4 regions of the Sphingobacterium sp. ML3W genome follow, and region 1 is predicted to be linked to each of the others. Evidence: riboswitches for the same ligand, from Rfam matches in the RefSeq annotation. Region 1 holds a riboswitch; each other region holds the start of a gene.
The links. A riboswitch is a leader RNA that binds a small molecule or an ion and turns the genes downstream of it on or off. The one in region 1 is predicted to bind S-adenosylmethionine.
Positions count from the first base shown of each region.

Region 1 (8,384 bases):
ATACTATTGGAAATATTCTCTTCATGATATATTGTGTTTTAATAAAGAACAAGCATTAGGTTCTAATGTTTGTTCTTTACATTCATTTTTTCTAGAAAGGTAAATCTTCTTCTATCGTATCTTCAGAATTAACAGTAGTGTTTCCTTTACTTGATTTAGACTTGCTCATCACAATAATGTTTTCAACTTTAATCTCAGTTAGTGTTCTCTTGCCGTTAATACTATCCTCAAATTCGCGGTAAGTTAGTTTTCCTTCTACTAATATCTGTGATCCCTTTTGGCAATGTTTCTCAATGATATTATTGAGGTTGCCCCATACAACTAGGGTGTGCCATTGGGTTTCGTCCACCCACTCTCCGGCTTTGTTCTTAAATAAATCTTTGGTTGCTAGTCTCAGCGTAGATACCTTGGTTCCGCTATTACTTGTTTTGATAATGGGATCCCCACCTAAATGACCAATTAACTGAACTTTGTTTCTTAATGTACTCATAACTTTAGCTTTAAATGATATAAAATTGTTTAACTTCAATAATTATGTTCTTCAACAACGTCGAATAACTGCTGTAAAAGTCAGAATTAGAATAAAATTTAGTCGGTTATTAAACGTTTATATTCGACTGTAAGCGTTTGTAAACGTTTGTTGTCGTTTATTTTTTTAAGCTTATGTTAGAAAATGTTTTAAAAATTTGTTTGGAATGCAATCAACCTATACGTGGAAGAGCTGATAAGCGGTTTTGCGATGATAATTGTCGGAATAGCTATAATAATCGACAGAACAGTGACCATACGAACCTAGTACGAAAAATCAACTACACACTACGTAAAAATAGACGTATCCTGCTAGAGCTTTTGGGGGAAGAGGGGATGTTAAAGGTTAATAGAGAAAAATTGCTACAACAGGGATTTGATATGAAGTATTATACAAATACTTTTATAAATGTAAAAGGGCAAACCTACTTTTTTGTTTATGAATATGGTTATTTGGTCATAGAAGGTAGTATGATTTTAATTGTTAAAAGAGAGCCAAAATAGAGAATAAAATTATGGGTTATCGCTATTTATGTTTCCATTAAGATTAATTCATGAGGTGAATTTTATCACATATCCACAATTTCTGAAACTATATGAGATGCTATGAGAACAGGATAATTATATATGATTGACTATGGGATTAATTTTTCATGAACTTTTTTGCCATAGTGGTCAGTGCCATAGAATAGGAGATATTCTACTTGAGTTCCTAATCCGGAAGTTCCCTCTTTCTGTTTGATGAATATCCTTTGAAGATTAAGCTTGTGCCCATTGACTACAGTTTCTACATAGGGCTTACCTGTTTTGTCAATTTTGAGGTATAGTGGTTGATTGGCATAAGACACAATTTTGATTTCAAAGGTATTGTTTTCCAATTCTTTTGATTTAATACCATATGCAAATTTTTGTTGGATACCTGTCAGGGGTCTAATTTCTCCATTTTTATCATATAAAATACGGTAGTTTTTAATCGGATTTTTATTGTCAAAATTTAATTTATCAATCATGTTAGCTTCATAAACATAAGTGTTATGACCTTCACTATGCTGAATATAGAAAAGAAATTTTGGATTGATTGCTGGTGTTGGATAACCTTCTTGTGCAAAGCTGCTTATTGCTGTGCAAAATAGCAAGTATATAGAGTTGATCAGATTCTTCATCTTATGGTTATTTTACTTCCGTAAAAATAACTATTCTTGACTTAGAATTAAGCGGTCACGTTCAATATATTAAAAAAGCAAGCCCGAAATAAAATACATCGGGCTTGCTATAATTTATAATACTAAATTTCTGAACTTATTCAGCTCTTAAGATTTTAGCAGCTTCAACCATTGCTTCTAAAGCAGCTTTAGTTTCAGGCCAAGCACGAGTTTTCAAACCACAGTCAGGGTTTACCCAAAGTTGTGCTGCAGGAACTACAGCTTTTGCTTTGCGTAATAATTCAACCATTTCTTCTGTACTAGGTACGCGAGGAGAGTGGATGTCATATACACCTGGACCTATATCGTTCGGATATTTAAAATCAGCAGCAAAAGCGTCTAATAACTCCATTTGAGAACGAGATGTTTCAATCGTGATTACGTCAGCATCCATTGCAGCGATATCTTCGATGATATCATTGAATTCAGAGTAACACATGTGTGTATGAATTTGTGTATCATCGTCTACATTTGAAGAAGATACACGGAATGAGCGGACTGCCCAATCCAAATATTGTTGTTGATCAGCTTTGCGTAATGGAAGGCCTTCGCGTATTGCTGGCTCATCAATCTGGATAATTTTGATACCTGCTTTTTCTAGAGCTTGTACTTCATCTAAGATCGCTAATGCAATTTGGTATGTTGTGGTAGAACGGGGTTGATCGTTACGTACGAATGACCATTGTAAGATTGTTACTGGACCAGTTAACATTCCTTTTACAGGACGGTTAGTTAAAGTCTGTGCATAGGCTGACCAACGAACAGTCATGTCTGCAGGACGGTATACATCGCCATAAATAACTGGAGGTTTAACACAACGTGAACCATATGATTGTACCCAACCATTTTTAGTGAATGCGTAACCAGCTAATTGCTCACCGAAATACTCAACCATATCATTACGCTCGAACTCACCGTGAACTAGAACGTCGATATCCAATTGCTCTTGAAGGCGGATTGTTCTTTCTGTTTCTTCGGCGATTTCTTTATCATACTGCTCTTGAGAAATTACACCTTTTTTCAAGTCTGCTCTCCATTTACGAACATCTTTCGTTTGTGGGAATGAACCGATAGTTGTTGTTGGGAATGCAGGAAGGTTAAATTTTTCTTGTTGTGCTTCTTTACGTGAAGTAAATGTAGAAGTACGTTTAGCATCATCATCAGTGATATTTGCAGTACGCTCTTTAACTTCTGGTTTATGAATCAAGGTAGAAGTACGACGATCTTCAGCAGCAGCTTTATTTGCTTCGAAACGCTCAGCAGTTTTTGAATCTACTTCGCCATCAGCTAAAATCGCTAAATCTTTTACCTCAGCTAATTTTTGTTTAGCAAATGCTAACCAATTTTTCACTTCTTTTGGTAGTGATTCTTCATTGTCTTCGTTATCCAAATCGAAAGGAACGTGTAGTAAAGAACTCGAAGGTCCAACTAATACACGGTCTTTACCTAAAGCATCAACAGCTTTTTTGATTTGTGCTAAAGATTTTTCATAATCATTTTTCCAAATGTTACGACCTTCAACAACACCTAATGAAAGTGTTAATGAGGCTGGAACTTTTGCTAATATGGTGTCGAGTTGGTTTTCACCTCTTACTAAGTCAACGTGAACAGCGTAAACAGGTAAGTTTAATGCAGTTTCTTCATTGTCACGTAAAGCCTCGAAATATGTTGTTACAATAATTTTGATGTCTTTAGCTGCAGCAGCTAATTTCGTGAATACACTTGTGTATAATGCACGTGTTGCATCATCAATATCTAATGCTAAAAATGGCTCGTCAATTTGTACATATTTTGCACCAGCGGCAGCCAATTTGCCTAGGATTTCTTCATAAACAGGAACTAACTTGTCGATTAAATCGATACGGTTGAAACCAGTTTCTTTTTCTTTACCTAATAATAAGTATGAGATTGGGCCGATTAAAACTGGTTTAGTTTCGATACCCAAAGATTTTGCTTCGTTATATTCGTTTAGGAACTTTTCTGAAGTTAATTTGAATTCTTGATTTTTCACGAATTCTGGAACGATGTAATGGTAGTTTGTATCAAACCATTTTGTCATTTCCATTGCCGTAACATCAACACCATCTTGTTGGAAGCCACGTGCCATTGCAAAGTAAAGATCTAAGTTGTAGCCATTATCTTTTGTATGTAAAAGAGATTGGTATTGTGCAGGAATTGCGCCTACCGTTAAAGTCAAATCTAAAACTTGGTCATAAAATGAAAAATCATTTGAAGGAATCAAATCGATGCCAGCATCTTTTTGAGTTTTCCAGTTGCCTTCACGGATTTTCAGTCCAGCCTGCAATAATTCTTGCGCGCTGATTTTTTTAGCCCAATATGCTTCATTGGCCTTTTTCAACTCGCGAAAGGCACCTACACGTGGGTAACCTAAGTTGTTCGTTAGTAACATAAATATGAGATTATTTTATTTGTTCAACCTTAACGAAGCAAGAAATTAGAAGAGTTTTGTATTTGAAATAAAAAACGATCAAAAATTCTTGAATCTATTTTACTAAATTTTTTGATTGCTTTTAGAGAGGAGGGCACAGGATATTTTGTGTCTAGCTTATCATTCCCAATTTGATTGGGTAGAATGTAGCACCTTGTCAAATGACAGGTTGCTAAGGCTTCATTGGGTCTATTCCCTCTGCCTTTCTCTATAAGTGCTGTAAATATCGGAATTTCTTTTAGAAAAACAAAGTTTTTATAACTTTTGTGAAAAAATGACAAAGAATCGTGTATTATAATTGAAATGTAGCAACCATTCCGAGTTGTTTGCCATTGTAAAATGGAGAGGCCATCGTGAATGGAGTTGTTTTTTTTGATTGTAAATGTTTATCGAAGAGGGGTAGCAGCCAATATGCAATTTTGGTTCCCATGATTCCGATACCTGCGCCCATTGCTACATCAGAAAACCAATGTTTATGGTTATACATTCTGAGGTATCCTGTTCCTGCAGCAATTGTGTAACCTGCAATTCCATACCAAACAGATTGATCTTTATATTCTTGCCACAACATCTCTGCTCCTGTAAAGGCGATTGCAGTGTGTCCTGATGGGAATGACTCTTGGTCTGCTTGGTCTGGCCTCCAAGTAGGGGTGGTATGCTTAATTGTATATACAGTTGAGAGGGTGATAGCGTGAGAGATTGTGCTAATTGCCAAACGTTCTTTGAGACTGTGTTTACTGGGTATCCCGAGTATATCAAGACCATATACAGCTGCCGAAGGAATAAAAAGTGTGAGATTATCGAGCTTGAATGTTTTCGACGGATTGTTATTTATTGCATTGTTTATTTGTTCATTTTTATGTTTTAGGTAAGGGCTTTTTAAGGATACTATTCCATACGTTATTAATGTGGCTGGGACAAGTAATTGCTTGTATGATATCTGTTTGACTTCGGCTTTAGAATTAATAAGTGATAACGAGTCACTTTGGGCATGGAGAGATGTTGAATAGAAGGATAGTAAGAGGCTTAAAAATAATAGGGATGAAATTTTCATTGTTGTACTTAAATAATAATTTTACTTGGCATAAAGTGAGCGCGTATTTATAGCGGTTTTCTAACTTAGATAGCTCATCGATATGAATGCAAGAAGTTCTCTGTATCCCATCAACGATTATGACGCCTTTTTATTGAGGAAAGCTTCAATTTAAAGAGACGCTATATACCTCTCTTTAAATTGAAGCTTTTTTTAGCTTACTAATAATTTATAACCTTTTCCATGCACATTGACAATTTCTACTTTAGGGTCATCTCTTAAATATTTTCTTAGTTTACTTAAGAAAACATCCATACTTCTGCCCGTGAAGTAATTATCATCGTGCCAAATTTTTAATAGGGCTTCTTCTCGTGTTAGTACATCATTTTTCTTTAGACATAGCAGTCGAAGTAGCTCTGCTTCTTTTGTAGATAGTTTTTGCTGTAGTCCCTTGTGTGCAATTTGTTGACTTGTATAATCGAAGAAATACTCTCCGATTTCAAACTTATCACTAATAACTTGTTCATCTTTTTCCCTTACTACTCGTTTAAGTAATGCATGGATGCGAAGAAGCAATTCTTCTACACGGAATGGTTTCGTGATATAATCATCTCCACCGAGCTCAAATGCTTCCGTTTTATCTTCCATCATACCTTTTGCTGTCGCAAATATGATAGGGGTCGTGTTGTTTATTTTTCTTATTTCTCTACCAACTGTGAAGCCATCTTTTTTTGGCATCATGACATCTAGAATGCAAAGATCAAAAGTGTTTTTACGAAATTGATTAACTGCATCTTCTCCGTCCGTGCAAAGTGTGACGTCAAATTTACCTTTCAGTTCTAGGTAATCTTTTAACAAATCCCCTAAGTTTGGGTCGTCTTCTGCTAATAATATCTTCTGCATATTCTTATAGTTTTGTTCGAATATTGATGATAATATACGAAATTAATATCGGTTTAATTTTTTATGGGTAATGTTATTTCAAACTGAGTCCATTTGTCTTTCTCGCTTTTAACTTGAATTTTACCGTTCATTCTTTTGATTATATCATAAACGTAGGAAAGCCCTAAGCCAAATCCTTTTACATTATGTATATTTCCTGTTGGGATTCGATAGAATTGATCAAATATTTTTATTAAATGGTCTTTTGCCATTCCTATTCCATTATCAATAATAGTAATTTGGATACTGTCCTTTGTGTTTTTTGTTTTTACTGTGATTTGAGGATTATCTTTGCTGTATTTTATGGCATTATCAATCAAATTGAAAAAGACATTAGAAAGATGTAGCTCATCGCCAATAATTGTATCATGCTTTGCTTCTAAGTGATGCTCAAAATGGCCTCCTACTTTTTGTAATTGTAATTGCATGCTGTCAAGTACTGCGAACAAAAGATCATTGATGCGAATAGTTGTTTTTTCTAGTTTTAATGTTTCCTTTTCAAGACGGGCTATGTCAAGAACGCGTTCAATATGATTACCTAAGCGCACATTTTCATCATAGATGATATTCGCAAGTCGTTTCACACGACGTTCATCCGAAATAATTTCTGGGTCACGTAGTGATTCACTTGCAATCATTATGGTTGCAACAGGGGTTTTAAATTCATGAGTCATATTGTTGATGAAATCTGTTTTCATCTCTGACACTTTTTTTTGCTTAAAAATAATTAATAGCGTATAGGCAAAACATCCGATGAGCAGAAATAGCAAGGCTAATGTTGGTAAAAGGAGATAACTCATGTTGTCAACTATAATTGTGCTTTTTCGAGGGAAATAGACGCTCAATCTTCCTGGGGGGGAGCCAATATCACCTTTAAATAGTGCCGTTGAATAACGTGTGATTTTGTTTGGCTTGATGATATTGTCTATTGTCTGTACACTGAATACGATGTTGCTACTGTCTCTAACCTCAATATTAAAAGGATATTTAATATCGCGTTCAGCCAACTCTTCTTTTAATAAATTCTGGATAAGACTAATGTTGAGTCGATCTCTAAAAGGGCGTTTTGACAATTCCATTCCAATCGCTACATCTTCGATTAACCCGGATCTTTTACCACCTATGGCAGCAATCGTATCAAATACATTTTTCCCAGGGCCAATCAAATTTTGACCGCTCATACTTTCCAGTTTATTTTCGAGCTCGATTATTTTATAGCCAATTTTTTTATTGATCTTAGGGGGTAAAGTTGCTATTTTATATTCTACTGCTTGTTTTAAAACGGGGTCGATTGTGGGTATGACAAATCGAGAACTGTCATCCTTTGCATTTACCTTTGGTAGAAATTTTGTAGCACCAATCTCAACATATTCATTAACGACATGGTCTGGGCTATTGTATTTAATAACATCAATGCTTAGTAAATTTTCTTTGTTCTTTTTATTAATATAAGTTTCGAAAAACCAGTTCTCAATCGATATTACACTTGGGAAAGTTTCTTTTAATTGGTCTTCTGCTTCCTTAAATTTTTCTTTTATTGCGTATTGTTCCGCTCTTAGGGCCTCTAAATCTCTTTGCAATTTAAGCTGTTCTGCAAGATGTCTTTGTTTTTCTTGCTCGAATTGATATTTTTTTATATTGTTCTGCTGTTGAACTTTAGCAAAGTCAATCACTTCGCGTCTTTCTATTTTGCCAGCGACGGCTGTGAGTGATGCATTTACCGATTCATCGAAAAGTTGGGATTTTTGACGATATGATTCTCTGATAAAATAGAATTGCATAGCTGCCACTCCCAATAAGGCGAGGGTCATTAGACTAATAATCAAAACTATGCTTCTTTTTCTCATTTGTTACAAATATATGAATGCTTTACTTGATTTAATTGCTTTTAACAATGTTTAACAAGCTGATTGTTTTTCTTTAAGGCTATTAATAGGTATATTAGATTATGTGTTTTTTAAATAGTGAAGATATGAAAAAGTTATTGACCTGTATGTGTTTTTGTACTTCGTTTTTTTTGCTGCATGCACAACAAAAAAGTATAGCTAAAGATACGTTGAAAATTAAATCGAAAGTCGAAACTCATTCTTATCTTTCGAGAACACCTGTGTTAAAAATTCCGGCCGACTCCAACATTCACTATCATATATTACATAAGAAAACAAAACAACTTCGTACCATTGAAATCCCTAATAGTCATGAAGATTTTATTATGCCAGAAGGGGGATAC
Region 1 covers NZ_CP009278.1:471,398-479,781, forward strand. Annotated here, with positions in the region: gene KO02_RS23155 (hypothetical protein) at 1-25, opposite strand, end outside; gene KO02_RS02135 (single-stranded DNA-binding protein) at 92-490, opposite strand; gene KO02_RS02140 (hypothetical protein) at 664-1,032, shown strand; gene KO02_RS02145 (DUF4833 domain-containing protein) at 1,164-1,691, opposite strand; gene metE (5-methyltetrahydropteroyltriglutamate--homocysteine S-methyltransferase) at 1,828-4,140, opposite strand; SAM riboswitch class I at 4,294-4,396, opposite strand; gene KO02_RS02155 (phosphatase PAP2 family protein) at 4,472-5,233, opposite strand; gene KO02_RS02160 (response regulator transcription factor) at 5,426-6,115, opposite strand; gene KO02_RS02165 (sensor histidine kinase) at 6,169-8,001, opposite strand; gene KO02_RS02170 (hypothetical protein) at 8,127-8,384, shown strand, end outside.

Region 2 (8,384 bases), 1.1 Mb from region 1:
TACAATATACTGCTCAATCAAGAATGAGCTGTGCCAAAAGATATAAAAATGGAAAAAGATTTAGAATTAGGATTTGAAAGAATTTTGCAAGGAAATCGGGAATGGATGGACTTTGTTAAACAAGATGAATCGGGTCGCTTTCAACAATTATCAAAAGGGCAGAATCCAGAAATCTTATGGATTGGTTGTGCAGACAGCCGTGTTCCTGCAAACGAAATAACAGGTACTAAACCTGGAGAAGTTTTTGTACATCGTAATATAGCGAATGTCTGTGTGCACTCCGATATGAATATGTTAAGTGTTCTGGATTATGCAGTATCTGTATTAAAAGTAAAACATGTCATTGTTGCAGGTCACTATGGTTGTGGTGGGGTGGCAGCTTCCTTGAGTCGTAACCAATATGGTGTAATTGATAACTGGTTGTGCCATATTAAAGATGTTTACCGTTTGCATGCTGCAGAAATTGATGCCATTGAAGACAAAGAACAAAAAGAAGACCGCTTGGTTGAACTTAATGTTATTGAACAAGTATTCAACCTTTGTACAACTTCAATCGTGCAAAATGCATGGAAGTCGGGACAGCCTTTGGCTATCCATGGTATGGTCATTAACATTGCTACTGGACAACTGGAAGATTTGGATACAACCTTCACTAATAATGAAGCATTAGGTCAGGTATTTGCCTATAAATAGCAAACAAAAGGGTCGGCTAACCGACCCTTTTCGCCAACCCAAAGCCCTCTCCTACATTACTATTACTGCTTCTAACTCTGCATAATGTATAAACTAAATCTTACTTTAAGGGATGTTGCTTTAAAATGTAATAACTACTACGGATAATTCGAAGTAATACTTAACTTTGTATTATGATAAACGAGGAGAAATCATTAAATTTTATTGAAGAAATTATCGAAGAGGATCTTCGTAACGGGACACATGATGGACGTGTATTAACGCGTTTCCCTCCCGAGCCAAATGGCTATCTTCACATTGGTCATGCCAAATCAATTTGCTTAAACTTTGGTTTAGGACAAAAATATAATGGCCAGACAAACTTACGTTTCGACGATACAAACCCTGTTACAGAAGATACAGAGTACGTTGACAGCATCAAAAAAGACATTCAATGGCTTGGTTTTTCATGGGCTCAGGAATTATATACTTCCGACTACTTTGACACGCTATATCAATATGCAGTTGATTTAATCAAAAAAGATTTAGCTTATGTTGATGATAGCACAGCAGAAGAAATTGCTGCAGCTAAAGGTACACCAACTGAACCTGGAGTGCCAACACCTAACCGCAGTCGTAGTATTGAGGAGAACTTGGTTCTCTTCCAAGAAATGAAAGATGGTAAATACCAAGATGGTGAGAAAGTATTGCGTGCCAAAATAGACCTTGCAAATCCAAATATGCATTTAAGAGATCCGTTATTGTACCGCATCAAACATGCGCACCACCATCGCACAGGTGACAAATGGTGTATATACCCCATGTATGATTTTGCACATGGACAATCGGATTCTATTGAGAAAATTACACATTCCATTTGTACTTTAGAGTTTATTCCACATCGTGCTTTATATGATTGGTGTATTGAGAAGTTAGAAATTTTTCCATCTAAACAATATGAATTTGCTCGTTTAAACATGACCTACACAGTTATGAGTAAGCGTAAGCTTCTACAACTCGTAAATGATAAATTTGTAGAAAGCTGGGATGACCCACGTATGCCTACTATTTCAGGTTTACGTCGAAGAGGTTACACGCCAGCGAGTATCCGTACATTCTGTGATAAAATTGGTGTCGCTAAACGCGAAAACATGATTGACGTCAGTCTTTTAGAATTCTGTATTCGTGAGGACTTGAATAAAACGGCATGGAGAAGAATGGCAGTATTAGATCCTATTAAATTGGTGATCACCAATCTTCCATCAGACTATACCGAAGATCTACATGGTGAAAACAATCCAGAGGTAGAAGGTGGTGAAGGTTCGCGCGTGATTCCTTTTTCAAACGAGTTATGGATCGAGCGTGATGACTTTATGGAAGATGCTCCTAAGAAATTTTTCCGTTTAGGCCCAGGTCTTTCAGTTCGTTTAAAAAATGCGTATATCGTTACATGCCATGACTTTGTTAAAGATGAAAATGGTCAAGTTACAGAAATACATTGTACGTATATATCAAATTCAAAATCTGGCGAAGATACTTCAGGAATGAAGGTGAAAGGAACGATTCATTGGGTTTCAGTACCTCACGCTAAAGAAACAGAAATTAGATTATATGATCGTTTATTTAACGATGAAAACCCTACTGCTGCAGAAAATTTCAAAGAATCAATTAACCCTGATAGCTTAAAAATCAGTAAAGCTTTTATAGAACCTGATCTATTAAATGCAATACCAGGTAAAGGTTATCAATTTATTCGATTAGGATATTTCACTTTGGATACGACATCTACCCCAGATCATCTAGTTTTCAACCGTACGGTTGGATTAAAAGATTCTTGGGCAAAAGAAGTAAAAAAAGGACAGTAATAAAAAGGGGAAGCATATGCTTCCCCTTTTTATTATCTATCACTCTCCGAGATACATCTTCTTGTACTTTCGCCCCAGATCAGCCACATAGGTATAACGTTCTTTTTCTCTTGTACCTGCAAGTATTCTTTCGTATAAATCGACAGAGTCAATAGCTGTTTTTATATTGCGAACTTCCAAACCCGCATCTGGCTTATCTATGGCCAGCTGTTGATAATAGTCCATATGCTCGCTTAAAAACTTCATATTACGATCAACTAGCTGATTAGCAAATTTTGTCTCTCCTGTCTTATAAAGTGTATCAATAACATCGGCATAGCTCGTCACATCAGACATACTATATAATCGTTGCGGTAATTGGTTAAATGCTTTTATAGCTACTTGTCGAGCTTTTTCCGTTTTCCCTTGTGCAAGTAGTGTTCTTGCTGCTTTTCCGAAAATTTCCTCTGCATACATGCCGGCAAAACGAAAGGTGTCTGTATCGATATAAGTAGCTTGATGAATATTTCCCCAAGCATATTTTTCAACAATATTCTTATACAGATTATCCACATTTATTAAGGATTCACCTTCAGCAAGTTTTGCTTCTATGGGCATCAAACGATTGGCAAACCCTTCATTTACCATATATTTATCCAATCCCATCAAATTTTCACTTGGGACCATAGTGGAAAAATAAATTGGCCTTTGCCAATTATTATTGACAAGAACAGACATTAAGCCTAAGTCTGCCCGTGTCACGTAATCATTATTAAAAGTCCACTCCAGATGATTTGCTATTTCACTTTCCCATTCTTTGGGTACGACATGGTTTTGAATGACATCAACTTTATTGACAGCAAGTTTAAAATGCTTTGTTGGCAAGAAGTTTTCATATTGCCCATCTCGCATTTGAAGTTTATTCTCATTACTATCGGATAATAAAAAATCCAACAATAATTTAATATCTGTAGAACCCGCCAAATTCAGGTCATGGAAAGGCAAAGATTCACGAATTCCTTTAGCAACCTTTTCATTCGGAATGGTTATAGGTAGTCCTGCGGCTTGATAAGTTCCACTTTTCACTTGGCGGAAATACCTATCGGAAGTCAAATAACTAATCACTACTATTCTCACATCTCGTCGTACACCTTCTACTTCCTGTAAATACCATAGTGGAAAAGTATCATGATCGCCATAAGTAAATAGAATAGCATTGGGGGCGCAGGTTTCCAAATAATTTTTTGCGACATCTCTTGCCAATGATTTCTCCGATCGATTATGATCATCCCAATTTTGATTAATAAGTATCAAGGGACCGGCAATAAGACATAATGATGTTGCCATCAGCGTTGCATTTCTTTCGTTTATATATTTTTTGAGAAATTCCGAAATAGCAAACACCCCCAAACCAATCCATATGGTGAAGGCATAAAATGATCCTGCATAGGCATAATCTCGTTCACGTGGTTGCAAAGGGGATTGATTTAGATAAATAACAATAGCCAAGCCTGTAAAAACAAATAACAAACCAACGACAGCTGCATCTTTCATATTCCGTTTAAAATGCCATAAGGCTCCCATGATCCCTATTAATAAGGGGAGGAAGAAATAGGTATTCCGAGAGGGATTATGAATCATTTCATCCGATAATTTAGATTGTCCCCCTAAGTACAAATTATCAATCGCTTGAATACCCGACAACCAGTTTCCTTCTGCTAATGATCCGTTCCCTTGTTGATCATTTTGCCGCCCGACAAAGTTCCAAAGAAAATATCGCGCATACATATGCCCTATCTGATAATTAAAAAAGAATTTTAAATTATCAGCAAAATTTGCTTGTCTTCCTTCTTCAATGCCTAAATATCCTTTATAAAAATATTGATGATATGGTTTTTGACTATAAATCCTTGGAAAAATGGTCTCTCGATCAAATTGATAGCTTGAAGATCTTTTTATTGCTGCGTATTGATGACTGTCTTTTCTATAATCAATACGTTCATTCACACCTGTTGGGTTAGCATCAAAGTATGGGCCCTTTATTAACGGTTCTGATTCATACTGTTCTCGACTCAAATAACCTAAAAAAGAAAAGACATTTTCGGGATCATTATTGTTTAACGAGGGGTTGGCATTGGCCCGAATCAAAACCATGGTGAAAGAGCTATAACCCAATAAAATAAAACAAGTAGCCAGAATTGCTGTATTCAACGCTGCTTTCCCCTTTTTTATGGAGTAATGGATACCATAAATTAATGTTCCTATAATCAATACCACAAAAACCAGTATCCCCGAACCAAATCCTAATCCAAGGGTGTTGACAAAGAATAAATCGAATTTGGCGGCAAACTTAATGAGGTATTGGATTACTCCCCAGAGAATAAGAGCTAGAACTCCGAGTCCAATCAACATCGCTTTACTAATCCCCCAGAAAGTCGTCCTTTCGGTTTTCTTAAAATAAATAATGAGTGCTATAGCTGGAATAACCAATAAGTTCAATAGATGAACCCCAATTGAAAGTCCAATGATGTAAGCAATAACAATAAGCCAACGATCTGCTTGCGGTTTATTGGCTCTTACCTCCCACTTCAGAATGGCCCAAAACACCGCTGCTGTACATAAGGAAGACATAGCATAGACTTCGGATTCTACTGCTGAGTACCAAAATGTATCGGAGAAACTATAGGCTAAAGACCCAACCACACCTGCTCCCATTATTTTAATAAGCTGGTTTCTATCAAGTGGGCGATTATCGGAATATGTGATTTTTTTAGCTAAAGCTGTAATGGTCCAAAATAAGAACAACACTGTTAAACCACTACAGACAGCCGACCCTACATTCATCCAAAAAGCAACCTGAGATACATTACCTAAAGCGAAATTTGAAAATATATTCTGCAACATAAGAAATAAGGGTGCACCTGGCTGATGAACAATCTGAAGTTTATAAGCTGAGGCAATAAATTCGCCTGTGTCCCACCAACTTGTTGTTCTTTCGGCTGTCAAAATAAAAACTACTGTTGCCATGATAGCACATAGCCAGCCTAACATATTGTTCACTTTCGTATAGTTCATCGGTTTAAAGGTTTAATTAGTCCTGCGATAAATCAATTCGCACTTTGATTTTGAGTTAAATATAATAAAAGGAGATTTCATATGATATGGATTAACCTTTTTTAACAAAAAAATACAGCGCACAAAAAAAGAGCCTACTACATCTGAAGTGCAGCAGGCTCTTTTTAATATTTACTTTTCTTTAGAATAACTTCTCAACAATACTCCGAGTAGGACCAGGATTACTCATGGTATAAAAATGCAAAACTGGGGCTCCGAAGTCAATTAACTCTTTACACTGTTGTACCAACCACTCCTCTCCGACTTGCCTTACATCGGCATTATTTTTACACCCTGATACCGCTTCACTCAATACTTCTGGAATATCTAAATGAAAAATTTTCGGTAACGTAATCAGCTGCTTTTTTGTCGTCAAAGGCTTTAACCCTGGTATAATAGGTACATGAATATCATTTTCTCTACACTTATTGACAAATTCTTTATATTTTTCTACATTGAAAAACATTTGCGTAACGATAAATTCGGCACCCATCTCGACCTTCTTTTTCAACCATTTGAAGTCGGTATTAAAATTGGGAGCCTCAAAATGTTTCTCTGGATAACCTGCAACACCGATACAGAAATCTGTTTTCTCAGAATTCACAATATCCTCGTGTAAATATTGACCTCTGTTCATGTCATCTACCTGCTTTAAGAGGTCCGTAGCAAATGCATGGCCACCTTCAGTAGGAATAAAGTCAGCATCACCTTTTCTGGCATCTCCACGTAAAACCAACACATTATCAATCCCTAAGAAGTTCAAATCAATCAAAGCATTCTCTGTCTCTTCTTTCGTAAAACCACCACAGATAAGATGTGGAACAGCATCCACTTTATACTTGTTCATAATAGCTGCACAGATAGCGACTGTCCCTGGACGTTTCCGATAAGCAACACGCTCTAGCAAACCGCTTTCATGCTTCTTATACATATAGTCCTCTCTATGATAAGTCACATCGATAAAGGGAGGCTTGAATTCCATAAGTGAGTCCATTGTTTTAAAAATACTTTGGATACCTTGACCCTTAGCTGGGGGCAACAATTCAAAAGAAAATAAAGTTTTTCCTTTGGCATTACTGATATGATCAACGATTTTCATTAATTTTTTTTAAAAGTGATTTGGTTGGCTTACATCGAAATGCACAAGTAGACTTGTTTCAACTTATCTTTCCCATCTCTGAGTTGGGGTAGAATGTAGCACCTTATAAAATAACAGGTTGCTAAGGCTTCATTGGGTCTATTCCCTCTGCCTTTCTCTATAAGCATCGCTAATATCGGTAATAGAAATTGATAATCAAAATAATATTAATAGCTTGTATTAAATAAGGCAATAAATACTAATTTCAACGGATGCCTAATAAAACAAAAAAGTTATTACATTTTCATGCAATAACTTTTTTGTTTTATTATTTAATCCGAATACTTAAATCTCTTTATACAATTCGACTAATCCTTCAGGTAGATCTACCTCTAAAACTTGGCCTTCAGAATCAATGCCCAACATTAAATCATCATTTAATGGAAACATGAGCTCTTTCCCATTGAAATCGACTGTTGCTATAAATTGCTGAGGCATTTCCTGCACATGTGTTATTTTGCCAAGCTCACCATGCGTCTCATCAATGACTATATACCCGATTAAGTCTGTATATCTAAAATCATCAGGATCTCGCTCAGGCATTTTATCATTAGGAAGGTATATTTTTTTACGGACTAAAGGTTGTGCCTTATCGATATGATCGACGTCTTCTAAGTTCAAGTATGCTGTACTATTTGCTTGATACTTGATATTGTCTACAAAGTAAGGTACTAATTTTTTATTGACTTCGGCAAATAGGACATCAAAGTCCAAATCTTGGTAATCTTCAAATTCAAAAAAAAGCTGAAGCTCTCCTTTTAGTCCGCGAGTTTTACTAATATAACCGATGTAAAAACTTTCTTCTATGGTCATGTTCTTATTTGAAAGGGCAAATTTAAATATATATCTGCAAAATTGCAGTATGTATAGGAGTAGAAACTACATTCTTGAAAAAAAAAGCCGGCTCATAGTGAACCGGCTTTCTTGATACTGTATGAAAGAAAAATTATCCTTCAGTTTCTTCTGCAGCTGGAGCTTCAGTTTCTTCTGCAGGAGTTTCCTCTACAACTGGAGCGTTTTTAGCAGCAATTGCAGCAGCCATTGCTTCTTTTTTCTTAGCTTCAGCAGCTAATGCAATTTTCTTAGCTTCAGCTTTAGTAGTTGCTAAACCATCTTTTTTACCAGAGATTCTAGCATCATTAGCTTCAGTCCAAGCAACAAATTTAGCATCTGCAGCAGCTTCATCAAATGCACCTTTTTTAACACCACCATTTAAGTGTTTTTTGTATAAAACACCTTTATCCGAAAGGATAGTACGAGCTGTGTCAGTAGGTTGAGCACCTTTATTCATCCAATCCAAAGCTTTTTCAAAATCCAAAACGATAGTCGCTGGGTTTGTGTTTGGGTTGTAAGAACCAATACGTTCAATGAATTTACCATCACGTGGTGCGCGTGCATCTGCTACTACTAAGTGGTAAAAAGGACGTCCTTTTTTACCATGTCTTTGCAATCTGATTTTAGTTGCCATGTTTTCTTGTTATTTATGTATTCAACATATCCCCCGAGCTACATGCAAGAGGGGACGCAAAGATACAAAGGATTATTGAAAGTAAAAAGACAAAAAGAAAGGGCAACTCCCACAAAATAAGAAAGATGATGGAATCGCCAAGAACGCA
Region 2 covers NZ_CP009278.1:4,665,161-4,673,544, forward strand. Annotated here, with positions in the region: gene KO02_RS19970 (carbonic anhydrase) at 49-693, shown strand; gene KO02_RS19975 (glutamine--tRNA ligase/YqeY domain fusion protein) at 867-2,537, shown strand; gene KO02_RS19980 (DUF2723 domain-containing protein) at 2,577-5,591, opposite strand; gene metF (methylenetetrahydrofolate reductase [NAD(P)H]) at 5,773-6,729, opposite strand; SAM riboswitch class I at 6,790-6,895, opposite strand; gene rimM (ribosome maturation factor RimM) at 7,054-7,581, opposite strand; gene KO02_RS19995 (30S ribosomal protein S16) at 7,715-8,236, opposite strand.
Region 2: another riboswitch for S-adenosylmethionine. It lies ahead of metF (methylenetetrahydrofolate reductase [NAD(P)H]); the one in region 1 lies ahead of metE (5-methyltetrahydropteroyltriglutamate--homocysteine S-methyltransferase).

Region 3 (8,384 bases), 580 kb from region 1:
AACTCTGAGAATAAGTTAAGCTTTATTAAACAACCAATAAAGCGTACTACATGCTTATAGCCCGGAAACCGCAAAGAAACCAGTCACCAAGTTTACACGAAACTCGGATCTTCCCCTATTAAGACTGACAGCAGTACGCCCTATTGGAATTATATCACGAAGGTAATAATTATCCAATAGATTTTAAGGCGAACTACCGATCATCTCACGGGAAAATTTGCGGTTTTTGGGTGAGATAGACATCGTAAAGTAAGTGATATAACTTACTAAATAAAGTCGCTAATTAAATATAACTCAAATATAAGTATATAAATACAAATATTTAAATATTTCTATAAAAATAAAATAATATGTTCGAAGATGAATTAAAAAACTTTATAAAAACATTAAACTTATATATGGATAAGTTTGAATTATATTCAATGGATGTTTCGAAACTAGCTGGAAGCACCAGAGATATTATTAAGGATTTAGACAAATCAAAGACTGGATTGAGCCATAAAACATTATCAGCAATCGGCTCTGTATTTAATTTGAAACTTTATCAATTTTTAGATCCCAAATACCCTATCAAATCATATGAAGATTTACCAATAGAGACTAAAAATAAAATTGAATGGAGAAAGAGAGTTGGTCAACCACAACCTGAAGTTACGTACAGTAAAATCTATTTGAAAAATGAAATTTTAAAAGCTATTTCAAAAGTTAAAGATTCAAATAAATTTCTTCCTAATGAAGTATTTTCGAACCTTGCTACAAATCTTCAAATTCATTTAGGTTCTTCTTCAAGAGTCACTTCATCTTTAAATTCAGATTTGAAAGAATATGTAAAAAAAACTGGTGTAACAAAAGCCAAGGTAACTTTAAAGGATGGTAAAAAAGAAGCTGGCCGTTCCGAAGAATATTACAGGTTATTAAAAGAGTTACCTAAACTTTAGAGATTGGATGATTAGAAAAAATAATGAAGTAGTTACAACCTAAGGTAAATCCTTCACTTAGTATTAATATATTGCTTAAATAACCTTTAGCAAGGTAGGAAAGGCACAAAAAAACCGACTGGTCATCCCAATCGGTTCATTATATCTTATAGTGTTCCTATTATAGTTTTTCGATTTCTTCAATGGAAAGGCCAGTCCCTTTAGCGATATCCGCAAGAGGTAGTCCCATTTTCTTAAATTCTAATGCAATAACTCTTTTTTCAGTCTTGAGCTTAGCACGCTCTTCTAATCGCCCCTTCTCAATTCCAGATGCGATGCCTTCTTTTTTTGCTTTATCTAATAAATATTCTTTAGTACCCATAATACTCTCCTTCCCTGATTGATTATAAATTTCTGACTCAAATATACTTAAATTCAACTGATTATCAAAGCGTACGTAATACGTCAAAAAATCATAGAGACTCTGACGCGTACTCCTATCCATATTACGAATCACCATCTGATCATAAAGATCATGCTTAATGTGCTTCAGCTTTTCGTCACTGACTTTTTTATTTTTGATGGCCAATAACGTGGTCAGTACAACCACTGCGAATGGATTGGCATCATCACGTAATAGTGCCTCTTCTTGATCTAAAATTTTGTAACAATTAAAATTGTACTGGATGCTGGTACCCATAAATTCATCCTTATAGGATGATGGCTTGTAACTGACGTTATCATCCACCAATATAGCGATAGCAGTAATCGGAACTTTGTACTTATCATAAACTTTGTAATAGTATTGGAACATGCGCTCGGCTAAATCCCCTTTACCCTTACTGGACTGCACTTCGATATGGCACAACACATACTTCATGCCACCATCTTTGAGATGCACCTTGACCAGTTTATCCACAAAACGAACGCCCCTACCATTCGGTTCGGGTGGAAACAAGGTTTCAAACTCCTTATCCAGATAATCAAACGGTTTGCTCAGATCAAATACATCATCGGCATCTGAAAAGAAAAATCGTAAAAAATGCGCAAACGTCTGCTCTAAGATAGATTTCCACAGCAGATCGTCGACACGACTGGATGAATTACTCATAATAGATTGTTAATAAATTGGTTACTATAGTAAATATACAAAATAATATATGTAAAAACTAATTATTTTAGTAAAAAATTTCAGGACATCATAATGTTTAGTCATATAGTACTCATTGGATAGCAATCGATAAAATCCTCTTCAATATCTAATTATTTTAAAAAAAATTATAAATAAAAATAAAATCTACTATATTTGTAGAGTATTCAGAATTGCACGATGCAATACCAACCGAGTTGAGAACCACGGTGGTAAATTAATATGGGTTTCGACCAAAAATATCTGGATACAGTTTATGGTTTAATCCTTTAAATTTTTAAATTGTATGGCTACAACAAATCTTTATCAACATTTACTAGAAAAATTCAGTTATTACTCAATCAACGAACTGATACAACTCAACAATGATACCATATCAGGGAAAGGTTGGGGTTCCTCCAAATCTACATTTCGTACCGCTCTTCTAAGTACCTTCTCAAAAAGAGGCTTAGATCTTTCAAACATTATTTCGAGAGAAGATGGCTTTACCTCGGTAAAACATGTAGCAGTGAGGTTAGAGGAAAATACACTTATTCCAATTATTCAGTAAAGCAAATTCCGTTTTAGAATGAATTTTCTAGTTGATTTATCACTCACTGAGAAGAACGTTGACTATTTAAACGCTCCTCTTAATGAGTGATAATATTTTAACATATTGTTTTAGCGAGCTCCACCTTTTCAATTCTGACAACCGGTGATAGCTGATAGGATTGGAGTAAGTTACCACAACAACCATATAGTTACACCCTATTAAACCATTGTTACTATGCGATAGTACTCATGAAAAATGTCCTTTAACGCCTGTAGGACCCATTACTAGGCTTAATTTACCGCTTACCGGAACTACCTTTAGGCTTTCGCTAGTCACTTTTTCGATATCATGCCTCCTATTGTTTAAATCTATTACTACCTTCTCCCAATAACAGCATACCTTCATTTAAATAGAAGACCTTTAGCCGACAAATGATGACATTTATTGTCAACATGTAGCTAGTTACTAACAACAAGTAGATAATGGCTGTGAATAGATAGATATCTAGTGCCCATAATTTCTCCGCTACGCAAAAAGTATGAACAACTTATCAATAACTAACAGCTTTTTTTTAGTAATGCTGTAGTTATTCAACATAATTGCTTCTTTTCAACAGATAACCAAGCAGTATTATAGATTGTTTCCCATTATTAATGTGATATCAAGCTACTAAAATCAAAAAAGGGGTTGTTCATGCATTGACAATAACTACTCAAAATGAATAAGTGGATAACATTTGAACCAAAGGCTTTTCCAACAGGCTAACTGTGTTTCATGAAAGCAATAAAGTGTTCCTGTTGAAGCCTCCATTATTACAACTTAAGCCCCCAATACAAAAACTATTAGCATGCGAACTATCATGAGACAGATTATTTAGGAATATTTCAGTACTCTTATTTATTTTATGACGGATGTGAACGACAATTTAGTTGTTCAAATATAACTCATAATACCGCTATAAAATATTCCTTATAAAAGAATGATAGATTGCTAATTGATGCGCCCTTTTCTCATCGTAGACTATATCTCTTTTAAACTCAAATATACCCTTATGCCATGATAGCCTGTGATACCTATCACTGGGCATATGTTGTGGTTGTTTATATGGATAGATATGAAACTTTAGGTCTACTAATAACCAAAAAGACTGAGCTTACCTAAATCAAAGCTTAACTCTATTATAAACTAACTAAAACTCAAACTTCACCAGCAAAGCCTTATGATCGGTAGGCCATATACCTTTTGGCAATAAAAACTCATCTTTGCTATCTTGCTCTTGTTTTTTACCAAATTTCACCGTTTCTTCAGGACCAACAATTTTGACCGCAGCGACATGAAGTGGTTTATTCGTTCTGTAATAAACATAATCAATCCGGTCACGCTCATCTGCCAAAGGTGCCCAAGTAAGCTTTTCAATGGCTACATCTTTATTAAATGATGGGAATGTAAATCCTGGATGTGTAACAGGATTTGGATACTTTTCTCTAAAACTATCTACGAATCCTGCTTTTGTCAATAATACAGAACAATCCCAAGGAACTACAGCACCTCTATGATCGAACAAATCTTTTGTTGCGTGAATCCAGTCTAGGTGTGAGGGTTCGTTAAAATCTCCCGCAATGATAATAGTAGCATCTTTCGATTCTTTGTCGGCGTCTATAATGATATCAAGAATTGCATCATCACGCTTTCCCTTACGATTGGCTTCTAGGATACTTATAGCATCTACAATGGGGGCATCCAATTTTTTCCAGGTAACACCGTCATAGCCTCTTGGTAGATAGCAGGCATAATTGGTATAATCTAGGTGAACCGAATAAAATGTAAAATTTCTTCCAGCAACTTGAATCTTACTTTTCAACACGCCGCCCATATCACTTGCCTCGTCATACAAAGGTTGCTGCTCTTTTATTGGAAACTTAGAAATAAATGCCACGTCTAATGTTGGTGCACTTGCAGTACCATAGTACTCCACCCCCTTTATTTTTAATTCGTCCAAAATACGTTGTACAAAATCGGTTTCCTGATAGTTCCTAACCTCACTGAATAAGACAACATCTGCTTTCTTATCAATGATTTCATCGGCTATAGCCGGAAAACCATTTGGAACGGACGTACCCTCCTGCCAGATATTAATCTGCAAGACGTTCAATTGATTTTTAGTTTGGGAAAGGACCACCTTACCAACAACAAGAATCATTATTGTAAATAGAAACTTCTTCATATATATATAATACCACTAATTATTTTAGATTGACAACATAAGTTCTCAATTTTAATTAAAGTGAAGATAATTATTTCTGATATAAAACCAACGTATTCTACTTTTACAGTAATTATATGCAACCGTAACAAAATAAAAAAAACGGCAACCTCTTTCGAGATTGCCGTCTAGATTATAAACTATAAACTGATATTATCTTGTTCCACCAGCCCACCATACATTTTCAGTAAAGACATATTGCCCATTACCGTATGCAGCTTGAACATAAGGGTTTGTTGTCGTATCATCGCTACCATATGGCAAACGCAATGGGAACTTACCTGGGTTTTTCAACTCGATCAATTCTTCTCCATTTGCTTTCCAACGACGGATATCGTTGTACATCTCTGTAGACTCACCTGATGCTCCAAAGAAACCTAAGTATTTTTGATTAGCAATTTCTTTTAAAGGATTAGCTACAAATAATGGTTTTACGTTGTCCTCAAAATAATTTGAAATATCCGCATCATTTAAATCTGCTGAAGTTTCAATAATATTTCCACTGTTAAGAACAGTAGCTGCTGAAAAAGCTGCATTTACAGCGATCTCTGAATTTTTAATTGCAGCTGTTATCGCATTCTTTAATACAGGTTCAATAGCGCTAGTACCTTGACCTAAACGTTGCATTGCTTCTGCCTTCAAAAACTGCAATTCATGATAACTCAACAATTGCGTTGGAGCAGTCTGCGCGTAAACAAATGTAGATGTCAAATATTTATTCTGAACTTGCTCATTTTGACCATTCACAGCTAATGAATCATAGGCCGCTTTATTGGTCGCGAGATCCGAAACTTGAATCCAATTAGTTACACGATTAATTGTTTTTGGTGGCGTCATAAAATTACGAGTCAAACGTGGATCTTTACGATCGATCATTTTGTCTACGATACTTCTACTAGCAGCCAATCCATCTCTAGACCATTGAAAGTCAAATAATGGATTTAAGTTAGCCGTACTATATTCTGTAAATTTTGCTTCCTCATTTGCATTGGCAAATGATTTGTCCACATGATTAATTACCGTATTCAACACATCTTGATTACCAACAGTAGTTTTCAACAAACGCATCGCATAACGTGCTTTTAGGCCATGTGCAAATTTCAACCAACTATTTGCATTTCCTCTGAATAATAAATCTTGCCCTCCTGCTGATCCAGTTCCATGCGTATCTCCTTTCGGTAGATTTTCAATTGCTGCATCTAAGTAGGCATTGACCTGTTTGTACAAATCTTCTTGTTTATCCAATTTTGGATTACGAACTTCTAAAGGATTGAATCCTTCAGAATAAGGTACATCACCAAACAAATCGGTCAACAATGCTAAGTTATACGCTGCCATAACCTGACCCATACCTAAAGTGGCATAGTTCCCCTCTTGGCTTCCACCAACTGAACATTTTTCAATGACTAAACGAGCATCGCGCAATGTGGTATACACATTTCCCCAAGTATTATTGAAAGTGGAAGCTACAGCTACCGAGTTACCTCTTTGTTCCGCATTCCACAATTGATTATGCGTACCTATTTCGTGCTCCACATAACTTGATAAATACGTATTGAAATCACCACCAACATTTGAAAATGCAGTACGTGTAATGACGTCTGTTAAAATAAATTTTGCTTGAACGTCTTTTGGTTTATCAACATTCTCGTTGATATTGTCCATCGCATCCTCTGAACAAGAAGTAAAAACCACTGGAGCAGCTAATACTCCCATAGCTAATAATCCTACTATATTTAATTTAAATTTCATTGTCCTAATTTTTAGAATTTAATGTTTACACCTAGACCATAACTTGAGGTTCCTGGAAGAGAGAAACGTTCAAATGCACCTGACATATTGGTGTTTCCTTGAGATACTTCAGGATCATATCCTTTCAGTTCAGACCAAAGAATGATATTACGTGCAAATGCATTGACATCTACTTTGATTTTTGAATTTTGATATACTGGGTAACCTACTGCAATTTCACGCAATTTCACGAATGAGGTACCACGAATCGATGATTCGGAAATATCATTCATTGCAGTGAAATATTTGAAGGCATCTGTATTCGTTTGCTTACCATTTGCATCAAATTCAGGATGTGCATCGATCATAATATCATTCACTTCACCGTTAGCTTTCACCGCTGGCAATTCGAATAAAAATCCATCCCCATTACGGTAATCTGCAGACTGTTGCGTGACACCATAATAACCCAATACTCCTGCTGTTCCATGGAACATCTGTCCACCTTGTTTCCAATCAATCACTGCTGATAAACGGAATTTTTTGTATTCAAAGTTTGTATTGAAACCTAAATTGAAATCAGGAGATACATTACCAATTACTTTTTCTTCACCAGCTTGTGGTAAGCCGTTTTCATCTACAACAATCTGATCTGCCTCGTTTCTTAAGTAAGAAACTCCATAAATAACCGGGAATTTATAACCAATACCTGCACGTACCTGTGGTTCTACGAAGCCACCCATGAAGATACTGTTTACTCCTTCTTTCAACTCATCTACGTAGTTGTCTATTTTAGTGAAGTTAAAAGCAAAATCCCATTTGAAATCACCAGAACGGTAAGGAGCAACTGCTAAAGTTAACTCATGAACATTCGTATGGATTTTTCCACCATTGGTTACTAAACTTGAATAACCAGTAGAAGCTGCCAATGGCACATCAAAAATCTGATCTTTTACATTCTGACGTGAGAACGTATAGTTCATATTGATCAATCCGTTCAAGAAAGTCAAATCTGTACCCACCTCAATTGCTTGCGTATTTTGAGGTCTCAAGTTTGGATCATAAACTTTAGAATACGGAGTATAAGATGTTATTCCATCACTATTGATTGGGTACAAAATAGGAGTACCTGATGAGAAACCACCACCATATACGGGCTTGTCATAATAACTTTCATAGTAATCACCTGCTTGTCCTACTTCGGCAAATGAAGCCCTGATCTTACCCATGGTTAGGATAGAATTCTTAAGGCTTTCTAGTTCTGTGAAAACAAAACCAGCCGATACTGATGGATAGAAGAACGAACGATTGTTACGTGGCATCGAAGAAACGATATCGTTACGACCTGTTGCGTTAAAGAACAACATGTTCTTGTACGCTAACGCTAAACTACCAAAAGTACCGAATGTACGCGTACGGCGTAAGTTCTGCTCTGTAGTAACTGTTGAGGCATTATTGATATTATCCCATCCTGGAAAGTTGAAGTTCATACCAAAGGCATAATCTCTTCTACGTACACGATTAACTATTTCATTACCAACCATCGCATCGAAAACTAAATCATCGTTAATTTTCCAGTTGTATGCTGCAGTACCCAATGAGTTCCACTCCGTTACCGAGATATGGTAGTTCTCCACTTCTCCTTTTCCATTGGAATGTCCATAACCAAAAAGATCGGTATAATTGGATGTATAAGAATCAACACCTGCTTGGTATTTCAATGTCAATTTTTGATTTTCTCCTAAATCAGTCGCATATTGACCAAATCCATTACCAAAAAAACGTTGCGTA
Region 3 covers NZ_CP009278.1:1,051,023-1,059,406, reverse strand. Annotated here, with positions in the region: gene KO02_RS04665 (hypothetical protein) at 351-938, shown strand; gene KO02_RS04660 (hypothetical protein) at 1,099-2,028, opposite strand; SAM-I-IV-variant riboswitch at 2,226-2,318, shown strand; gene KO02_RS04655 (hypothetical protein) at 2,354-2,617, shown strand; gene KO02_RS04650 (endonuclease/exonuclease/phosphatase family protein) at 3,789-4,823, opposite strand; gene KO02_RS04645 (SusD/RagB family nutrient-binding outer membrane lipoprotein) at 5,016-6,614, opposite strand; gene KO02_RS04640 (SusC/RagA family TonB-linked outer membrane protein) at 6,626-8,384, opposite strand, start outside.
Region 3: another riboswitch for S-adenosylmethionine. It lies ahead of KO02_RS04655 (hypothetical protein); the one in region 1 lies ahead of metE (5-methyltetrahydropteroyltriglutamate--homocysteine S-methyltransferase).

Region 4 (8,384 bases), 2.4 Mb from region 1:
AACTAATCTTCGATAACTTCAATACTTAAAATACGATCACCTTGACGGATCTCATCTACTAGATCAACATTTTCGATAACTTTACCAAAACAAGTGTGGTTTCTGTCTAAATGTGCTGTATTGGTACGGCTGTGGCAAACGAAGAATTGAGATCCACCTGTGTTACGACCAGCATGAGCCATCGATAATACACCTCTGTCGTGGTATTGGTTTTCTCCAGTCAATTCACAATCAATTTTGTAACCTGGGCCACCTGTTCCTGGCATACCAGAAGCACCCTCACGTGAATTTGGGCATCCACCTTGAATAACGAAGTCTGGAAGCACACGGTGGAATGTTAATCCGTCGTAATATCCTTCTTTCGCTAATTTGATGAAATTTGCAACTGTATTTGGAGCATCTGCTGTATAGAATTGTACAGTCATGTCGCCTTTTTCTGTTTTGATAATCGCTTTACTCATTTTATTAAAATAAATATGTTCAATTACAAATATAAGATTTCAAAACGATTTGAAAAAAAGAATACTTGATCGAATTAAGTAAGAAGCATTAATATTTATTTAAATAATTGATTCTAATAATATTATCTTTTATATTTAGACTTATATTAGTCCATAATATAGACCTTAAATTCAATTTATTTTAATGATATGAGCAAACTGGTTATTCGGGAGTGGGCAGAGTCTGATCGCCCACGAGAAAAATTACTGGAACAAGGACGTCGGGTTTTGTCAGATGCAGAGCTTTTGGCAATTTTAATTGGTTCTGGATCTCGGGATGAAACTGCTGTGGAATTATGCAGACGAATCTTATCCAGTGCGCAACATAATCTGGATAATCTTTCCAAAATGGAAGTTATCGATTTATGTAATTTTAAAGGAATAGGAGAGGCAAAAGCTATTAGTATTATTGCGGCCCTTGAATTGGGACGTAGAAGAAAGGAATCTATTCAAATTGAAAGACCTGTACTCAATAGCAGCAAGCGCGTATATGAATATTTTAAATATCAATTACAAGATCTTCCTCATGAAGAATTTTGGGTATTATATCTTAATACAGCATGTAAAATTTTAGATAAACAGTTGATCGGTAGAGGGGGAAATGATTTTACACCAGTTGATGTCCGGATTATCTTAAGAAATGCTTTGAATTGTAAGGCAAATTCGATGATTTTGATTCATAATCATCCTTCAGGAACCTTACATGCTAGTCAAGCAGACAAGGTAATAACTAAAAAAATCATCGACGCTGCTAAACTCATGGATATTAAGGTCAATGATCATGTGATTTTTACCGACAATGCGTACTACAGTTTTCGAGATGATGGATTATTAGATTAATAACCGAAAAACTGAGCACAAGCAGGTTGAAAAATATTGGGTTTTCCCCGTGAGAATGGGGAAATTAAATCTCCCCACTTTCGTTTAATCGTTAAATTTTCTCTTTTGTCTCCTATACAGGATATAGACAATTGCCAGCAAAGCGACAACTGCAAGAATGATATAACTTGAATTAGAATTTTGTTGTGTATTAATGGTATCTGCAAAAACCAAGTTGCCTACCATAATTAGTAGAATTGTTAACCACTTAGCCATAATTTATAATATTTTATATATTTAGTAACTCCACAATGTAGTGAATATAATATTATAAAGCAAATTTTCGGCCATCTTTTTATTTAGACCAGACATTTGCACTTTTTTAACAAAAAAACGTTGGATCTGACACAGATCCAACGTTTTTCACCTGCGAAAAGCAAGCTAGGGTTGGTTGATATTCGGTTTCTTAATGTATTATTTAGTCAATCTCTGCAATGAAGTTTCCTGTTTGATTAATTTCAGATTTAAATGCTGTAATTTTCTGTAAATTGACTGTTCCGATTACATATTTAAAATTTGGAGCGTAATATCTTTCGATGATGTTAGAAAAGCCTAATTTTTCGATTAAGCTATCGTCCTCATATCTTAAATACACTTTGATTTCATGGTCGGTACTATATGACAGTGCATTTGTGTTTAAGTGTTTTTTGTATTCATATCTATAATCATAGCGCAACGCTGTGATATCAGATAATACCGCAGAACCTGTTGGATGACCTCCAGCTCCTTTACCATAAAAAAACTGCTCATCCGCGAAAGCAGCCTTTACAAGTACGCCGTTGTTTTCGTTTTCAACATTGAACAAAATGTTATCAGCGCTGATGAACTTAGGGATGACATAAAGGACAACTTTATTTTGATCGATTTCTCGAGCTGTAGGGATAAGTTTTATTTTAAAATTTTTCTCTTTAGCAAAGCGTATGTCTTGAACACCCAATTTATCAATCCCTATGTTAAATACGTCATCTGGGTTGACATTTATACCGTATGCGTGAGCGGCAACAATTGTCAACTTGTACTTAGGGTCAAATCCACCGACGTCCAAGGTAGGATCTGTTTCTGCAAAACCTAAATCTTGAGCTTCTTTTAAAGCATCTGCGTATGGTTGGTTTTCATTAAATACCTTTGAGAGTATAAAGTTGGAAGAACCGTTAAAGATACCCGTTACAGCGTGCAATAGCTCGTTGTCGTAATACTCTTCCAAATTACGTATAATAGGAATACTACCACAAACTGCACCTTCGTAGAGTAGGCTTGTGCCATATTCTTGTTGGATGGAAGCTAGTTCCTCTAAATGCGTAGCAATCATTTTTTTATTTGCAGATACTACATTTTTTCCAGATTTAAGCGCACGAACAGTTAATGCATAGGCAGCATCTGCATCGTCGATCAATTCTACAACGGTATTGATTTCAGGATCTGAGAGAATAGCCTCAGCATCTGTTGTGAATAATTCAGCAGGTAGTGATCTTTGTTTGTCAGCATTTTTGATGACAAATTTTTTAATTTCTAAATTTAAGTTTTTAGTCTTGATAATGTCGTACAATCCTTGCCCTACAACTCCGAATCCAAACATTCCAATCGTTAATTTCTTACTCATAGTTATTTTTTGCGCTTTATATAATGTTGCTATCTGAATTATTTTATTTTATCGAATGCTTGTTGTAAATCTGCTTTGATATCATCAATATGCTCGATACCGACAGATAAACGAAGTAAGCCTACAAATACTCCTGCTGCATTTTTTGCTTCATCACTAAGCTGTTGATGAGTTGTAGCCGCAGGGTGAATGATTAATGTTTTTGTATCTCCAACATTTGCCACGTGACTGATTAATTCTAGACTGTCAATAAATTCATCAGCTTTTGTTACGTCGCCTTTAATTTGGAAAGAAAGAACAGCACCGTAGCCATTTTTTAGATATTTTTGAGCGTTAGCATAACTTGGTGAACTCTTTAATCCTGGATAGTTTACATTTTCTACCTGTGGATGTGATTCTAACCATTTTGCTACTTCTAACGTATTGTCTACATGACGCTGAACGCGTAGGGATAATGTTTCTAAACCTTGAATCAGTTGGAATGAGTTGAAAGGCGATATTGCAGGACCAAAATCACGTAGCCCTTCTACACGCGCACGGATAGCAAATTGGATATTGCCAAATGGGCCATTAATACCAAATACGTCTGCAAATACCAATCCATGATATCCTTCTGATGGTTCTGAGAATTGTTTAAATTTACCATTTCCCCAGTTGTAATTTCCACCATCAACGATAACACCGCCGATGCTAGTTCCATGACCACCAATCCATTTTGTTGCTGATTGAACAACTACAGAGGCACCGTGCTCTAAGGGTTTGAATAAATAGCCGGCTGCACCGAATGTATTGTCAACAATAAGTGGAATATCATGTTTTTTAGCAACAGCAGCTATTTTGTCAAAATCAGGGATATCGTAACTTGGGTTTCCGATAGTTTCCAAGTAAAGTGCTTTTGTGTTTTCATCGATTAATGATTCAAAGTCTTCAGCTGTAGTTTCTTTTGTAAAACGTACATCAATACCTAGTCTTTTGAACGCTACTTTAAATTGATTATAAGTACCACCGTAGACATTACTGCTTGAAACAAAGTTATCTCCAGCTTCTAAAATGTTGTTTAATGCAATAAATTGCGCTGCTTGGCCAGAAGCAACAGCTAGTGCAGCTACACCACCTTCTAAAGCAGCTACTCGTTTTTCAAAAACATCTGTTGTAGGGTTTTGAAGACGTGTGTAGATGTTTCCAAATTGTTTTAATGCAAATAAATTAGCGCCATGTTCTGCGTTTTCAAATACATAAGAACTTGTTTGATATATAGGCACTGCACGTGAACCAGTTGTTGGGTCAGCAACTTGACCTGCATGCACTTGCAGTGTTTCGAATTTCAAATTTTTATTTGTAGACATTATAGTTATAATTAATTAGTTAAAGATTCATTAGTAAAAAGGGGATAGGGCTTCGCACATGAATATGTACTCGCAATCAATAAATTAAAAACAGATTGATTAACAAGAAAACGTAAACATGTGCCAACACATTCGCGTCGAAGTCGATGCAAAAGTTGTGCTTGTTACGTTGGTTTTAGAATTTACCTTCTTGTTTTGTTGTAATGTGATTATCATTGTCGTTTCATTTATATCCTCCAAAGCAGTATTACTTTGGACAGGAATTGGCACCTTTTCAAACGTATTTTGAAGGTTGCCAGTGGGTCATTGAGCCAGTCTCTCGCCACTTCTTTATAAATCAAGACCTGATTGAAAGGTTTTGATTAGATGTATTTCTATTTGAAGTACATTGCAAATATATGCCTTGATTTTTATAAAGCAAAATATTTTTTGCTATTTATTTAAATAATTAAATAAAACAAGGATTTAGAGGAGTGTAGATGGATTACGTGTTTGAGGTAACCAGAATAAAAAGATAGGAGCATTGCCTCCTATCTTTTTTATATAATGATCCTTCGACACTTTACACACAATGTTTACCAGATGGTGTAAAGTGCCTATTTTATAATGCGCTTAATCTTATTCGATTTTTTAATGAGTTTATGTAGTTCGCTATAATTCTCGTCTTGAATGGCATCTTTCAAGGCTTGAAGCTGTTTGATGTTTTCTTCCAATACTTCTAATACGTTTACTCTATTTTGTTTGAAAATAGGAGTCCACATATCAGGTGAACTTTTCGCTAAACGTACTGTTGATTCAAATCCGGAACCTGCTAACTCAAAAATTCTACCTTGCGATTTCTCTTTTTCCAGAACTGTTAGGGCTAAAGCAAAAGAGGTCAAGTGTGAAATATGAGAGACATAGGCTGTGTGAGTGTCATGCTCTTCGGCTGTCATAAAAGAAGAACGCATTTCCAGCAATTCAGTAATAGAATCTGTTAGTTCGAAGGCATCTTCATCAGATTTAAATGCCTCTACGTAGACCATCATTTTATCTTTAAACAGATTTGGGAGCGCGGCTTCAGGTCCAGAATACTCTGTACCTGCCATAGGATGCGCAGCGACATAGCGTCCACGTTTAGGGTGGTCAGAAATCAATTGTAAGATATTTAGTTTGGTAGAGCCCATGTCAACGATAACCTGATCTGTTACTTGATCGAGTAACTTTGGTGCTAAAGCGATGATTGCATCTACAGGAGCGGTTAAAATGATAACCTTACATTTTTCCAAAGCTTCTTCCAGTGTCGCTTTGTGGTCAATGAAGCCAATTTGCATTGCTTTGTTAAGGTTTGCATCACTTTTGTCTACACCAAAAACTTGATCGCAGAATCTTTTTTCTTTTAGTTTCATGGCGACTGAGCCGCCAATTAAACCGACGCCAATAATGGCTATATTTATCATGTTATTCTAATCTTAATTCGTTTCCTTTGCTACCTTAATCCGTGTAATTGCCTCTTTTAAAACTTCAACTGAGGCGCATAAACTAATTCTAATATAGGTGTTTCCTGCGCTGCCGAATATTCCTCCAGGTGTGATGAATACACGTGCGAGATCCAAAACTTCATCACTTAAAGTGTATCCTGACGCGTAATTTTCAGGAACTTTAGCCCAGACAAATAGACCCACCTGATTCTTTTTATAAACACAGCCCAGTAAATCCATGATAGCAAATACCAGAAATCTTCTTTCGTTATAAATGGTGTTCAACTCTTGATACCATGCTTTATCCAGCTGCAATGCTTTTGCTGCAGCAAGCTGAGCTGGCAAGAACATACCCGAATCCATATTACTTTTGAATCGCAATACTTCATTGATGCGTTCTTCTGCGCCAACCAACATACCGATACGCCATCCGGCCATATTAGAAGATTTGCTGAGCGAATTTAATTCCAAAGCGACTTCTTTTGCCCCATCTATGGACATAATACTTTTAGGAGCGTCGGTCAATATAAAACTATATGGGTTATCATGACAGATCAAAATATGATGTGTTTTTGCAAAGGCAATCAATTCATGATAGAATGCTTCACTGGCACTTGCACCGGTTGGCATATGAGGATAATTGATCCACATTAATTTTACTTTCGACAGATCGTTTTCAGCAAGCTTTTTTAGGTTCGGTAACCAATCTGTTTCCTCTGCTAAATCATAGGTGATTGCTGTTGCCCCGCTTAGACGAACTGCTGCAGCATAGGCAGGGTAGCCAGGGTTAGGTATTAAAACCTGATCTCCTTCTTGTAAATAGGTCATGCAAATATGGACGATACCTTCTTTAGATCCTATCAAGGGTAAGATTTCTGTATTTGCATTGAATGTAGCATGATAATATCGTTGATACCAATCTGCAATAGCTTGTCTCAAAACCGGAGATCCTTTATAGTTTTGATAACCATGTACATTGGTCTTAGCCGCTTCCGTGCTCAATGTCTGAATCACTTCAGGATGAGGAGGTAGGTCAGGACTTCCAATGCCTAAATTAATCACGCGAGCCCCTGCTTTATTAAGCTCGTCAATCTCTCTTAATTTTTTGGAGAAATAATATTCTTCGGTTTGTTGCAACCTTTTGGCAACTTCTATCTGCATTATATTCTGGTATTTTACAATTTACAAAGACTAAATTAGGGTTTTTCTATTAAAATAATAGTAATTTGTCGCTTTAATTGCTAATTGTTGAAGAAAATTAATTCTATCATCCAGATGCAAGATTTTTTCTATAGGTAAGTATTCCTCACGTATTGCGGGTAATTTTACTATTTTTGCTACCTTAATATTATAAATGAAAACTTACTTTAGGTTATTATCTTTTGCCAAGCCCATTGAGAAATATGCAGTCCCGTACATTATCTGTACGTTAATCACGGTTGTATTTAGTACTTTAAACTTGGCCTTATTAGCTCCGTTATTACAGACTTTGTTTAATACTGATCAGGTTTCTGCACAGGCAGTATTAGAAAAACCAGAAGGATACTTTGATATTCTTGGCCATTTTAATTACTACGCTAGTTTAGCAAACCAACAATTTGGTGCTTACGGTGCTCTGAAATACGTCTGTATAGTCATCGTTATTTCTGTATTTATTAGTAACTTATTTCGCTATTTAGCACAGCGTATAATGGAGAATTTACGTATACACACGTTGTTGAATTTGCGTAAGACAGTTTTTGACAATGTCATGGACCTGCATTTGGGGTTTTTTAATGGTCAACGTAAGGGTGATATTATTTCAAAAGTTTCATCGGATGTTCAGGTTGTACAATATTCTGTTACAGGTACCTTACAGGTTGCATTTAAAGAGCCTCTTCAGCTAGTTGCTTATTTAGTGATGCTCTTTATCATATCGGCAAAATTAACATTTTTTGCCATGCTCGTGATTCCTATATCGGCGTTTTTCATATCTAAAATTGTGAAAACTTTAAAGGCACAAGCAATCGCAGGTCAAACATCTTATGCCAATATGATTTCTTATCTGGATGAGGCTTTATCGGGAGTTCGTATTATCAAGGCATTTAATGGTACGAATTTCGTTAAAAAAAGATTCAATGATGAAAATGATCATTATGCAGGTATTATGCGTGCAATGGCGAGACGTCAACAATTGGGATCACCTGTTTCTGAATTGTTGGGTGTAATCATGGTTGCCATTATCTTGTTATATGGAGGTAATTTGGTTTTGTCAGGTAGTGACGAGTTTGGAGCTTCTGAATTCATTGCCTATATCGCTATATTTTCACAGGTTATGCGTCCAGCAAAGGCATTGACGGATGCCTTTAGTAATATCCATAATGGCATTGCGGCAGGTGAACGTGTTTTGGAATTGATCGACACAAAAAGTGAGGTGACGGATAAACCCAATGCGAAAGTAGTGTCTGATTTCAATCAATCTATTGAATTACAGCAGGTTGATTTTGCTTATGGAGAGAAAGCTATTTTGAAAGGAATCAATTTAACCATCGAAAAGGGGAAAACAATTGCGTTGGTAGGACCATCTGGTGGAGGAAAATCTACGTTAGTTGATTTAATC
Region 4 covers NZ_CP009278.1:2,880,895-2,889,278, reverse strand. Annotated here, with positions in the region: gene KO02_RS12370 (peptidylprolyl isomerase) at 3-461, opposite strand; gene radC (RadC family protein) at 651-1,340, shown strand; gene KO02_RS12360 (homoserine dehydrogenase) at 1,798-2,979, opposite strand; gene KO02_RS12355 (O-acetylhomoserine aminocarboxypropyltransferase/cysteine synthase family protein) at 3,018-4,325, opposite strand; SAM riboswitch class I at 4,550-4,664, opposite strand; gene KO02_RS12350 (prephenate dehydrogenase) at 4,922-5,764, opposite strand; gene KO02_RS12345 (pyridoxal phosphate-dependent aminotransferase) at 5,777-6,946, opposite strand; gene KO02_RS12340 (ABC transporter ATP-binding protein) at 7,140-8,384, shown strand, end outside.
Region 4: another riboswitch for S-adenosylmethionine. It lies ahead of KO02_RS12355 (O-acetylhomoserine aminocarboxypropyltransferase/cysteine synthase family protein); the one in region 1 lies ahead of metE (5-methyltetrahydropteroyltriglutamate--homocysteine S-methyltransferase).